DNA from 2 places in the Methylophilus sp. YYY-1 genome. Region 1 is predicted to be linked to the other one. Evidence: predicted binding sites of a transcription regulator. Region 1 holds the regulator's gene; the other holds the start of a gene.
What was found. The regulator FliA, encoded in region 1, starts transcription of late flagellar genes. The targets are predictions, from matches to a motif close to CTAAAGTTNNCNNAAANNNTGCCGATANNA.
Positions count from the first base shown of each region.

Region 2: a site for FliA is predicted at 2,467-2,496, ahead of flgM (flagellar biosynthesis anti-sigma factor FlgM). Genes of this name have one in related genera too.

Region 1 covers NZ_WOVG01000001.1:332,890-339,487, forward strand. The annotation lists gene flhA (flagellar biosynthesis protein FlhA) at 1-2,034, shown strand, start outside; gene flhF (flagellar biosynthesis protein FlhF) at 2,036-3,385, shown strand; gene GOC95_RS01480 (hypothetical protein) at 3,378-4,169, shown strand; gene GOC95_RS01485 (RNA polymerase sigma factor FliA) at 4,187-4,921, shown strand; gene GOC95_RS01490 (flagellar motor protein) at 4,921-5,673, shown strand; gene GOC95_RS01495 (flagellar motor protein MotB) at 5,673-6,598, shown strand, end outside.
Region 2 covers NZ_WOVG01000001.1:96,889-103,486, reverse strand. The annotation lists gene GOC95_RS00475 (ATP-binding cassette domain-containing protein) at 1-1,525, shown strand, start outside; gene GOC95_RS00470 (flagellar protein FlgN) at 1,598-2,080, opposite strand; gene flgM (flagellar biosynthesis anti-sigma factor FlgM) at 2,086-2,406, opposite strand; gene flgA (flagellar basal body P-ring formation chaperone FlgA) at 2,568-3,335, opposite strand; gene flgB (flagellar basal body rod protein FlgB) at 3,612-4,034, shown strand; gene flgC (flagellar basal body rod protein FlgC) at 4,054-4,461, shown strand; gene GOC95_RS00445 (flagellar hook assembly protein FlgD) at 4,482-5,153, shown strand; gene flgE (flagellar hook protein FlgE) at 5,192-6,430, shown strand; gene flgF (flagellar basal-body rod protein FlgF) at 6,475-6,598, shown strand, end outside.

The DNA of each region.
Region 1 (6,598 bases):
CCGCTCATTATTGTTTTGCTGCTGGCCATGATGATCTTGCCGTTACCGGCCATCATGCTCGATGTGTTTTTCACTTTTAATATTGCCTTGTCCATCCTGGTCTTGATGATCGGTCTGCAAACCACCAAGCCGCTGGACTTTATCGCCTTCCCGACCGTACTGCTGATGACCACCATGTTGCGCTTGTCGCTCAACGTGGCTTCGACCCGTATCGTGCTGACCGAGGGCCATGCCGGCCCTGATGCCGCCGGTAAAGTGATCGAGGCCTTTGGTCACTTTCTGATTGGCGGGAACTATGCGGTCGGTATCGTGGTGTTCGTCATCCTCACCATTATCAACTTTACCGTGATCACCAAAGGTGCGGGCCGGATTGCAGAAGTGGGTGCACGGTTTACCCTGGATGCGATGCCAGGCAAGCAGATGGCGATTGACGCGGACCTGAACGCGGGCCTGATTGGCGAAGATGAAGCCCGCCGCCGCCGCAAAGAAGTCGGCCAGGAATCCGAATTCTATGGCGCGATGGACGGTGCCAGTAAGTATGTGCGCGGGGATGCGATCGCCGGGATCCTGATCATTATTATCAACATTGTCGGCGGGTTGATTGTCGGCATGGTGCAACATGACCTGAGCTTTGGCGATGCAGTGAAAAACTACACCTTGCTCGCCATTGGTGATGGCCTGGTCGCGCAAATCCCTTCGCTGGTGATTTCCATTGCGGCCGGTGTGGTGGTTTCACGTGTGGCCAACAATGAAGATATCGGCGGCCAGCTGATTACCCAACTGTTTGAAAATCCACGTGTGCTGACCATCACCGCCGGCATTATTGGCGGTATCGGCCTGATTCCAGGCATGCCTCACCTGGCCTTTATCGGTTTGGGGGGCTTGTTGGGTGGGATGGCCTATTCTGTCAAACAAAAACAGGAAAAAGCCAAACAGCAAACGGTGATTGAACCACAACCAGATGATAAATTGGCCCCGGCCAGCGAGGCGGAAGAAGCTACCTGGAACGATGTGCTGCCAGTAGATACCATCGGCCTCGAAGTTGGCTACCGTTTGATCCCGCTGGTGGATAAAGGTCAAGGCGGTGAATTGCTCAAGCGTATCAAGGGCATTCGCAAGAAATTTGCCCAGGAGATTGGTTTCCTGGCACCGACGGTCCATATCCGCGACAACCTGACGCTTAAACCGAACGCCTACCGCATCACCATGAAAGGCGTGGAAATGGCGACCGGGGAATCTAACTATCATCAAATGCTGGCGATTGATCCTGGTGCGGTGACCGGTGAGCTTGAAGGCACCCGCACTACAGATCCAGCCTTTGGCTTGCCCGCAGTGTGGATTGATCCCGAGCAGAAAGAATTCGCACAAAGTCTGGGCTATACCGTGGTAGATCCAGGCACCGTGATTGCCACTCATTTAAACCACATCATTTCACTCAATGCCGGTGAGCTGTTGGGCCGCCAGGAAGTCCAACAGTTGCTGGATCACATGAGCAAAGAATCCAGCAAGCTGATTGAGGAAATTGTGCCCAAGATCATCAGCTTGTCCACCTTGCAAAAGGTCTTGCAAAACCTGCTCAATGAGGGCGTGCATATCCGTGACATGCGCACAATTCTGGAAACGCTGGCAGACCATGCCCAGTATTCGCAAGATGCCAATGACTTGACCGCCATGGTCCGTATCAAGCTGGGGCGTGCAATTGTGCAGGACCTGTTCCCCTACAGCAACGAAATCACCGCCATGACCTTAGATGGCCAATTGGAAAAACTGTTGTTGCAAGCATTACAAAACAACCAGTCCAGCCAGGGCGTGATCGAGCCTGGCATTGCCGAAAGACTGTCACAAGAGACCGAAATGGCCGCCAGACAGCAAGAGCAGATGGGCTTGACACCAGTCCTGCTGGTGGCTGGTCCCCTCCGCCAGGCTTTATCCAGATTTTTAAGAAGGACCGTCCCGCACCTCAGAGTGTTATCCCACGATGAGTTGCCAGACAACAAATCGATTCGTGTCACCAGTTTAATCGGAGCGCAGTAATATGAACATCAGAAGATTTTTTGGCAAAAACGCACGTGAAGCCTTGGCTCAGGTCAAGCAGGCCCTGGGGGAAGATGCCATTATTGTTGCGAATCGCAGTGTCAACGGTGGGACCGAGATCATGGCCATGCTGGAGTCGGATGTCGATGCCAGTGCGAGCCAGGCAACTGCTGAGCAAGGCAGCGAGCAAACCCGCAGCCTGCTTGATTTTGTGAATGCCAAAGAGCAACCCCGGCAAGCAACCCCAGTACCGACACCGCGCGCCGTTCAGCCGCCGGCAGCCACGGTATCTGAAGAGGCCAATGTCAACGAATCGGCCATCATGGACATGCTCAAGCAGCACAGTGAACAACAAGAGCATGCGTATCAGCTGGCAACACAAACGCTGGAAGAAAAAATGCAAGGCATGATGGTGGAAATGCGCCAGATGCGCAGCCACTTTGAAACCCAGATGAGTGCCATGACCTGGCAGCATCATTTACAACATAGCCCGGCCAAATCAAAAGTGCTGGGCACCCTGCTCGCTGCCAACTTCAGTGCGTCTCTTTCGCGCCAGATTGCCGAAAAAATGCCGCAACACATTGATGTGAACAAGGCGCCAATGTGGGCCAAAGAAGTGATCAGCCGCAATTTGCATACGCTGGACGACGAAGATGCTTTGCTGGACCGTGGCGGCATCTATGCCTTGGTCGGCCCGACCGGGGTCGGCAAAACTACCACCACGGCCAAATTGGCCGCCCGCTATGTGATGAAACATGGCACCCAAAACCTGGGCTTGATCACCACGGACAGCTACCGGATTGGCGGCTACGAGCAATTACGCATTTACGGCAAGATTCTGGGCGTGATGGTGCATGCGGTCAAAGATGAAGAAGACTTAAAAATAGCCTTAAACGAACTCAAGAACAAACATATGATCCTGGTGGATACGGTAGGCGTGAGCCAGCGTGATCAGGCGGTGACTGAGCAACTTTCCATGCTGAGCCGTGCCGACAGCCCGATACAGAAACTGTTGTGCCTGAATGCGACCTCAACCGGCGATACCTTGACTGATGTGATGCGTAGCTACAAAAAGCATGATATCGCTGGCTGTATCGTCACCAAACTCGACGAAGCGGCTGCGATTGGCAATGTACTGGACGTGTTGATTCGCGAACGCATGCGCCTGTTTTACACCACCAGCGGTCAGCGTGTGCCAGAGGATATCGAGGTTGCAGACAAGCAAGCCCTGGTCGAGCGCGTGTTGACACCACACCAGGCCAGCCTGCCCTACCAGTATCTGGATGAAGAGTTACCGCTGGTGATCTCCAGCATGATGCAAACCGCCAGCCAGGAGCAGCCACATGTTTAATTACCGTGACCAGGCGGACGGCTTGCGCCGTATCATGGCCAAAACCTCTGCCCGCATTATCAGTGTGATTGGGGCCAATGGCCAACCAGCCAGCCAGTGGATGCGTCAACTGGCGACCAGCATGCTGACGCCGGAACAGCGTTTGTTGCTGGTGCACGCGCACCGCCAACCCGCGATGACACATTCCCTGCAAGGCATCGCCGTGCAACGTCAGGCCATCCAGCGGGGCATTTTCAAACACCCGCAAGGCTATGACCTGACCTGTTTGGGCGAAAATGACCTGTTAACCTCGCCTTTATCTCACGATTTAAAAACGCAACTCAACGGTATAGTTGAGCAACTTGCGTACGATTACGACACTGTGATGATTGAAGCACAACTGGATAGCCAAGACTACAGCCTGCTGCTGCCGGTAATTGCCGCGCATGAGCTGGTGATCCAAATGGATAGAAGCGAAGCCGCCATTAAGTCGGCATATGCGACCATCAAGCACATCAGCCAGCAGCATGGGCAGATTCCGTTGGGTGTCGTCGTGACAGACGCTAACCATGATCAAGGCAATCAGTACTTTATGCGCCTGAACCAGGTGTGCAAACAATTTTTGGGCATCACGCTGGAGTTCATCGGGGCCATGCCTGCTGAAACCGCCAAGGCAGTCACTGCCAACCCTGGGCGCGCGACTGCAGAAGTGAGCAAACAGCTTTCCAGCACACTGGCGTTTAAAACCGTCGCCCATCGTCTCGAACAACAACGGATTTCCATGCCATCCATGGCTGTTGCCTAAAGTCAAAAAGGAAAAACATGTATACCGCTAAAGGCACGACTCAAAATACCGATCAGATGCTCAAAATGCATAGCGGCCTGGTCAAGAAAATGGCGTATCAAATGAAGGCCAAGCTGCCCTCCTGCGTCGAGCTGGATGACCTGGTGCAAGCGGGCATGATCGGCCTGATGGACGCGATACAGCGTTACGAAGATACGCATGGGGCACAATTTGAAACTTACGCCTCTCAGCGCGTACGCGGCGCCATGCTAGATGAATTGCGCGGTGCCGACTGGCTGCCGCGCGGTATCCGCAAAAACATGCGCGATATCGAGTTGGCCGTGCAGCAACTGGAACAAAAACTGGGTCGCCCGCCAACTGAATCCGAAATCGCCAAGCACATGAATTTTAGCCTGGAAGATTACTACGAGGTCTTGAGCGACTGCCAGGGTCACCAGCTGATTTATTACGAAGATTTTCAGGACGATGACGGTGGCGAGCACTTTCTGGATCGTTATGTGGACGATGATAGCAGCGACCCGGTGAAAGCCCTGCTCGAAAGTGACTTCCGTGAAGCTTTGATAGCCTCTATCGACAACTTGCCAGAGCGCGAAAAGATATTGATGGGCTTGTATTACGAGCAGGAGCTCAACCTCAAGGAGATTGGCGCCATCATGAATGTGTCCGAATCACGCGTTTGCCAGCTGCATAGCCAGGCGGTCGCCCGCTTGCGTGCCGCCATGCGTGAAAAAGCCTGGACCGGAGTCGCCTGATGGATTGGGGTAGCCTGGCCGGACTGCTGATTGCACTCGGCGGCCTGGTCCTGGGCCAAGTCATAGAAGGGGGCCACCTCAACTCCCTGATGCAACCTGCTGCCTTTGCCGTGGTTATTCTCGGCACGACTGGCGCCGTCTTGCTGCAAACCGAACTCAAAGTGTTTATCAAAGGCCTGCGCATGTTGAAGCTGGCCTTTGTCCACCCACAAGATGACCGCAAAAAACTCGCCGTCAAAATCAATCAATGGAGCCAGCAGGCGCGCAAAGAAAGCGTTCTGTCACTGGAAAGTTACATCAAGCCTGAGCAGGATCCTTTCGTACGCAAGGGCTTGCAATTGCTGGTGGACGGTACCCCGCCTGATCGCATCCGCGAAGTCTGTGCCATTGATATGTATTACTACGAAATGCAACAGCGCGACGCTGTCAAAATCTGGTCAGCGGCAGGCGGCTATGCGCCCACCGTAGGCATTCTGGGCGCGGTGCTCGGCCTGATTCATGTCATGGAGAATCTGTCTGATCCAAGCAAGATCGGTAGCGGCATCGCAGTGGCCTTTGTTGCCACCATTTATGGTGTGGCGCTCGCCAACCTGGTGTTTTTACCCATCTCCAACAAACTCAAAGGCCATGTCCAGCATGAAATGTCCAGGCGTGAAATGCTGCTCAATGCCTGGGTCTCCATCGCACGGGGCGACAATCCAAAATTGGTCAGTGAGCGGCTGGAATCTTATCTGCATTTGAGACAATCGTGATGTACAGACGCCACAAGCTCGAAGATGAAGAGGAAAGCCACGAACGGTGGCTCATTTCTTATGCAGACTTCATTACCCTGCTGTTTGCTTTTTTCGTCGTCATGTATGCCACCTCCAACATTAACCTGAATAAATACCGCGCCCTCTCCAGCTCGGTCGTCAATGCGTTTCAGGGGCAACCGGGGGCTGTCGGCCAGCCGCAGAATATGCCACAGGGCTTACAAACGCCTGGATTGCCAGTTCCTGGCGCGCAGAATCAAAACGGGCAAGTCCCAAGTGCGGTGATGAAGCCTTTGCCGCTCAGCTATCTATATCAGGAAAAAAAACAGCGTGATCAGGAGAAAATACGCGCCATGGCTCAACAACTGGCCAACACGCTGGCGCAATGGATAGAGCAAAAACAGATCATGGTTTACCAGTCAGACTTGGGGGTGGAAATGGATATTTCTACCCATCTGCTGTTCCAGAACAATCAGGCGGCATATACACCACAGGCCAACCAGGTACTGCACATCATCAGCGCACAACTAAAAAATGAATACCGCACCCTCCAGGTTGAAGGGCATAGTGACAAGCACACCTTCAGTGGCATGGTTGACGCAGAAAGCAAGCGTTGGACATTGACGGCCACGCAGGCAGCACGCGTCGCGGCAACACTGGCCGCCGATGGCATCGCCGCCAAACGGCTTTCAGCCCTTGGCCTGGCAGAAACGCGGCCGGTCTCCAGCAGTGACAATAACCTGGCGCAATCGCTCAACAGCCGTATCACCCTGCGCATCCTCACCGCAGAGGCAGGTGAGCAACTCACCACCAATCTGGCGAACCGCCAGGAAGTCTCGCCAGCCGAGCCAGAAGCAACCGCAGAGATTCCACCGATGGCAACGCCAGCTACCTTGCCATCAGCAATGACAAACAAGCGCAACAG
Region 2 (6,598 bases), 240 kb from region 1:
GGAAGCTGAAAACGGCTGGGCGCTACAATCCCGCATTGAGTCAGTGTTGTCCAAACTCGGGCTACAGGCAGACACCCCAATTGCCACCTTGTCAGGTGGCTGGCGCAAACGCGTGGCCCTAGCACAGGCATTAGTGCAAGCCCCCGATGTCTTGTTGCTCGATGAACCGACGAACCATCTGGATCTGGAAGCAATCGTCTGGCTAGAGGAGCTGCTCTTGGGCTATCAAGGCAGCGTGATGCTGATTACGCATGATCGTCGCTTTCTGGACCGCCTGTCTACCCGTATTGTCGAACTTGACCGCGGTCATTTAACCGAATTTACAGGCAACTATAGCCAGTACCAACTGAAAAAGGCTGAATTGCTGACCGTAGAAGCACAACACCAGGCCAAATTTGACAAGTTTCTAGCGCAGGAAGAAGTCTGGATCCGCAAAGGGGTTGAAGCCAGGCGCACGCGCAATGAAGGTCGCGTCAGAAGACTGGAACAACTGCGGCTTGACCGCGCTGCACGCCGTGATCGTCAAGGTCAGGTGCACTTGCAACTGGATGCGGGCGAGCGCTCAGGCAAGCTGATTGCAGAACTGCAAGAAGTGCGCATGGCGTTTGGTGACAAAGTGCTGATTAATCGCTTTAGTACCCGCATCATGCGGGGGGACCGCATCGGACTGCTAGGCCCGAACGGAGTCGGTAAATCTACCCTGCTTAAGCTGCTCTTGGGCGAGTTGGCGCCGAGCGCGGGCAAGGTGCAACTGGGAACGAATATCCAGGTGGCCTACTTTGACCAGATGCGCGAACAGCTCAACCCGGAAGCAACGCTGATGGACACGATCAGTCCGGGATCGGAGTATGTTCAAATCGGTGAAACACGCACCCATGTCATTGGTTATCTTGAGGATTTTCTGTTTGCACCGCAACGTGCACGCTCCCCGGTCAAATCTCTGTCTGGCGGTGAACGCAATCGTCTGTTACTAGCCCGATTATTTGCGCGTCCGGCCAATGTATTGGTGCTAGACGAACCCACCAACGATCTGGATATCGATACGCTGGAACTGCTGGAAAACCTGCTGCAAGATTATGCGGGCACCCTGTTTCTGGTGAGTCATGACCGGGCATTCCTGGAAAATACGGTGACACAAGTCATTGCTTTTGAAGGCCAGGGCAAACTCACCGAATTTAGCGGTGGTTATGATGACTGGCTGCGCTTTAGCCAGCAGCGCGAAGCTGCAAATAAACCAGTCGAAAAACCGGTGCCTGCAGCCTCGTCCCCCGTCAGCACGAACGCCTCATCCAACACCTCAACCCGAAAAAAGTTGAGCTTTAAGGAACAGCGTGAGCTTGAAGCGCTGCCTGCAGAAATTGAACAATTAGAGCAAGAGCAAGCTGATATCCAGGCACAGTTTGCACAAGGCGACATTTACAAGCAAGCGCCTGAGCAGGTCAAGCAACGACAAGAGAGACTGGATGAAATTGAAGCGTTAATCTTGCAGAAACTGGAGCGCTGGGAATGGCTGGAAAGCCAGTAAGCAACGCTCAAGCCTGTAAATGGCAATGATGAATTGCCATTTACGGTTGTGATCGTTTGATTTTAATGCGAGTTATACCGCAAAGCTGGTGCGAGAGCTATGGGCACCGTGAGTTTGGCCATTTTTGCCATAGAACTGCGTGGCATTGGTTGCTTTGCCTTGAATCGCATCCAGCTTTTCCTGGTTGCGTTGAAAATGCTTGTTGATCAGGATGCCGTTGATGCGGTTAAGCTCTTTTGCCTGCGCCAGTTTTTTCTGGAACTCCATCCATGCAGTATCCATCACTTTGCCATGTCCTAACTCCAGCCATTTAGCCATGCCTTTTTCATTGGCTTCGAAGCCGGCGGCCGACAAGGCAGCGTAACGCTGTTTTGCGGCTTCACCCAGCGCCTGTAGTAACTCTACACGCTGATCAATAATCCGTTCTATGGTGTCCAGGTCAGCTTTGACCAAGGCTTTTTGTTCATTCTGCAAATCTTCAATGAGCGCTTCAACCAGATTGGCATCCGCTTCAAAACTGATCTCAGGGATAGCGTTGCGATTTGCAGTTGTCATAAACATCATCCTTTTTTCGAATGTATCAAGTCCTTAACGGTTTGCAATAAGCCGTCAGCCACTTTACCCGTGTCGACAGTAAAGTCTCCACGCGCAATAGCACTTTTAATTTCGTCCACTTTGTGCGTATCAAACACCTCTGACGAGGCAATCCCCGCTTCAATGGACTGCATCTGCACCGATGCCGCGGACAATGTCACATTGTCTTTGCTGGCTGGCGTTGCCGATGTGCTTGTTTTTTCGGTACTTTTGCTGCTGGTACCTTTATCTAATACTGGTTTATCTACACCAATCCCAAGTTTCTTGATCGAATCTGAAATATTCATGCTATCCCTCTGCCTTGATGTCTGAGTTTGTCGGGTGACTAAACCCTCATTGATTAACAGTTCTATCGGCATAGTTTAAGCGAACTTTAGTTGTTAATATAGTTTTTATCTCAAGATTCTGATTGAGAAGTATTTTTTCATGGTTGTCGTGGTGAGTCTGCCTAATACCTTACATCGACTTTTCCACTCGACAGTGCAACCCCTTTAATCACCTGGCCGCTACTGACTTTGACATCCACCACCTGCCCGGCATTGGCTGTTTGCAGTGCAGTCCCATCGGCACTGACCACAAATCCTTCGCCACGGCTATTTAACTGTACAGTCTGACCCTGCATGATCACAGGTCTGGACTTGAGCAGCTCTGGGCGCAACACCGTGCCCAGCGGCATATTCAAGGCGGCTTGTTTGCCTTCGAGCATGGACAAGTCCGTGATAATGCCAGCCGGTAGCTTGCTTAAATCCCCTGATTGCAACACCACATCGTTCGGGCTGAGTAGTGCACCCTGACTGACTGGCACTGCCGTCACTGCATATTCAGCCCACACTTGCACGTCTGCCTGCACATACAGCGTCCACAACTTGGTCTCGGCTTGCAGGCAACGGACACCTATATGTGTTTTACCCCACAACCGTGAGCCTGGTACGGTAAATCCTTCCATCATGTCGCAGGCAGCAATACGAACACGGCTGTCTAGTGGCTGAATGTCGACATTGACTTTGCCTGGATAACCTTGCGTCTGGCTCTGCACATATTGCACAGCGGTTTGATATACGCGGCTGTGCATGTCTGCGACCGCCGGCTCAGCGACACGCTGATTGGCCAGCGTAGCGGTTGTCGCCGTACGGTCAGCTGCGTGCAGTAAATGACTGAAGAACCCGGTCAGGGCAATCAGCATCGCACAAAAAATTGTAAGCAGACGAGGTTTCATGAGCATTCATTCTACGCACAACCGCTGGCGCTAAATGCTCAAATAAAGGGGATTTACCGCATTTAATTCAGAAATTGTTCATAAACGTGCGGCGTACACTAGGCATAGCTAGTAAAAGTGACTCGAGCAATAAGAGGCAACGAGTTATCAGGATTAACGGCAGTGTCTGGCAAACCTTTAGGATATTTTTGAATAAAGGTGTTTTGGCGACGAGGCTACAACAATCGCTAACCAAAGATTAAAGCCAGAGATTCAGGCAAGTGAAAGGAATCAATGATGATCAACAAATTAGACGCCGCACTGAATTTTCATCAGACGGCATTGCGTGTGCGCAATGAACGTCAAGAGCTGTTGGCATCCAATATCGCCAATGCGGATACACCGCAATACAAGGCACGCGATATCGACTTTAAAGCCGCCATGCAGGCCGCCATGCATCCAACCAGTAGCACGGGTACAGCGACAGGTGGTTTGCAAAAAACCGACTCGGGCCACATGCAAGGTCAGCCGAATCAGAGTTACGCAGGCCCGGGTGATCCATTGTTCCGTACGGTGACGCAAGCCTCTGTAGACGGCAATACGGTAGACATGGATGCAGAACGTAATGCCTATGTCGATAACGGCATCCGTTATGAAGCAAGCTTAACCATGATCACCGGCCAGATCAAAAAAATGCTGACCGCAATCAATGGCCAGTAATTGAGTAAGGAGTACTGACATGTCTTTGTTTAATGTATTCAAGATTTCCGGCTCTGCGATGAGCGCACAATCCATGCGTCTGAATACCGTAGCCAGTAACCTGGCCAACGCGGACAGCGTGGTCAGCTCTGACGGCAAACCCTATCAGGCCAAACAGGTCGTGTTCAAGGCCGTACAAGATGCGGCGAATCAAAACGCTAGCACGGTTGCGGTTGACGGGGTGATTGAAGATAACCGCCCCGGCAAAGTGGTCTACGACCCCAAACATCCGATGGCCAACAGTGAAGGCTATATCACCATGCCTAACGTCAACGTTACTGAAGAGATGGTGAACATGATCTCTGCCTCCCGAGCTTATCAAAACAACGTGGAAACCATGAATGCGGCCAAGACCATGTTGCTTAAAACACTCAATATTGGTCAATAACCTGCAGAAAGGAATCTCATATGACCACGGTGAATACTAACAATCAGGTCCCTCAAGACTTGCTCAATACAGTGAACAATCGCTCATCAAATACAACCAGTACCGATGATGCCCAAGATAGGTTCATGAAGCTTCTGGTGACGCAAATGAAAAACCAGGACCCGCTCAACCCGATGGACAATGCCCAGGTGACTAGCCAGATGGCGCAACTGAACACGGTAACCGGGATCAACAAACTGAATGACTCCATGACCAGCCTCATCAACAACGTGCAGATGGGCCAGTCCTACCAGGCGACCAGCATGATAGGCCGAAATATATTGTCTGCCGGCAATACCATGGAGCTGGGTGAAAAAGGCGCACTGTTCGGTGTCAACATCCCGAACGGAGCCGACAACCTGACCGTCACCATTAAAAATGGCGCAGGCACCGTCATTCAAACACTGACGCTAGGCAAGCAGGCCACCGGCATCAACGCCCTGTCCTGGGATGGAAAAGACGCGAGCGGGCAACCGGCACCGACTGGCACTTATACCTTTGAAACGACCGCAACACTGGGGGATGCAAAAACAACCAGCACCGCATTAAGCCTGGCCCAGGTGCAAAGTGTTTCACAAATGAACGGCTCGTCCAGACTGAATTTGAGTACAGGCAAGGACGTGGCACTGGCCGATGTCCTGGAAGTATTCTAAAGCCCCACAGAATGTAATCTTACGCAAGGAGAAATAGCATGAGTTTTCAACAAGGTCTTAGCGGTTTAAATGCCACCTCTCAACAATTGTCTGTGATTGGCAACAACGTCGCCAACGCCAACACTGTGGGTTTTAAGCAATCAACCTCCAAATTTTCTGATGTGTATGCCGCCTCATTGAACGGCGGGGGCGCCACACAAATCGGGATTGGTACCAAGCTGGCCAAGGTCTCGCAGGAGTTCACACAAGGCAACATCACCAATACCAACAATACACTGGATGTAGCCATCAATGGCAATGGCTTTTTCATTATGAGCCAGAACGGTGTCGTCACCTACACGCGTAATGGCCAGTTTGAGATGGATAAAGATGGTTATATTGTGAATAGTGAAGGCAAACGCCTGAGAGGCAACAGTGCTGACAACCTGGAAGGGTCCTCGCCAGTAGATATTCAAATTAACACCAGCGACCTGCCCCCAAAAACATCTACCCAGGTCACCGGCAAGCTCAATCTGAACTCGGATAGCCCAGTCATCGATCAATCGGTTAAACCATTTAATCCTTCTGATGCCACTACCTACACCAACTCGACTTCGATTACCGTGTATGATGCCTTGGGCAATAGCCATACGGTGCAGAATTACTTTGTCAAAACCGCTGCAAACACCTGGCAAACGTATACCACTGCTGACGGCAGTGTGGTCCCACCCAAAGCAAATGCTTCAGATCCATATACAGCAACGGGCACGATTAAATTCACAACCTCTGGCGCGTATGACACCACCAACTCTACAGCCCTGAATGTCAGCTTTACACCTTCAAGCGGTGCAGCTGCCGTCAACCTCAAACTGGATTACACCGCCAGTACGCAATATGGCTCTGGCTTTAGTGTGAACAAGTTAGCCCAGGACGGCTATACCTCTGGCCGGATTGCCAACTTCAGCATCGGTAGCGACGGCATTATTGTGGGACGTTACAGTAATGGTCAATCACAGGCGCTAGGCCGTGTGGTTTTGGCCAACTTTGTCAACCCTAACGGCTTGCGCTCGCTGGGTGGCAATCAGTGGCAATCCTCGTTCGATTCAGGCGAAGCCTTGATTGGCGCACCAGGCAGCAGCACGCTGGGGGTATTGCAATCTTCGGCAGTGGAAGACTCCAACGTCGACCTGACTGCAGAACTGGTGAACATGATTATGGCGCAGCGCGTTTACCAGGCCAACTCACAAACCATTAAAACGCAAGACCAGGTGCTGCAAACACTGGTGAACATGCGTTAATTGAGTCGTTAAACGCTGAATGTTGACTGATTGAAGGAGTCGCAATGGACCGTCTGATTTATACCGCCATGACCGGCGCCAAACATATCCTGGAGCAACAGGCTACCACTGCACACAACCTGGCCAACGCAACGACAACAGGCTTCAAAGCGCAGATAGACAGCTTCC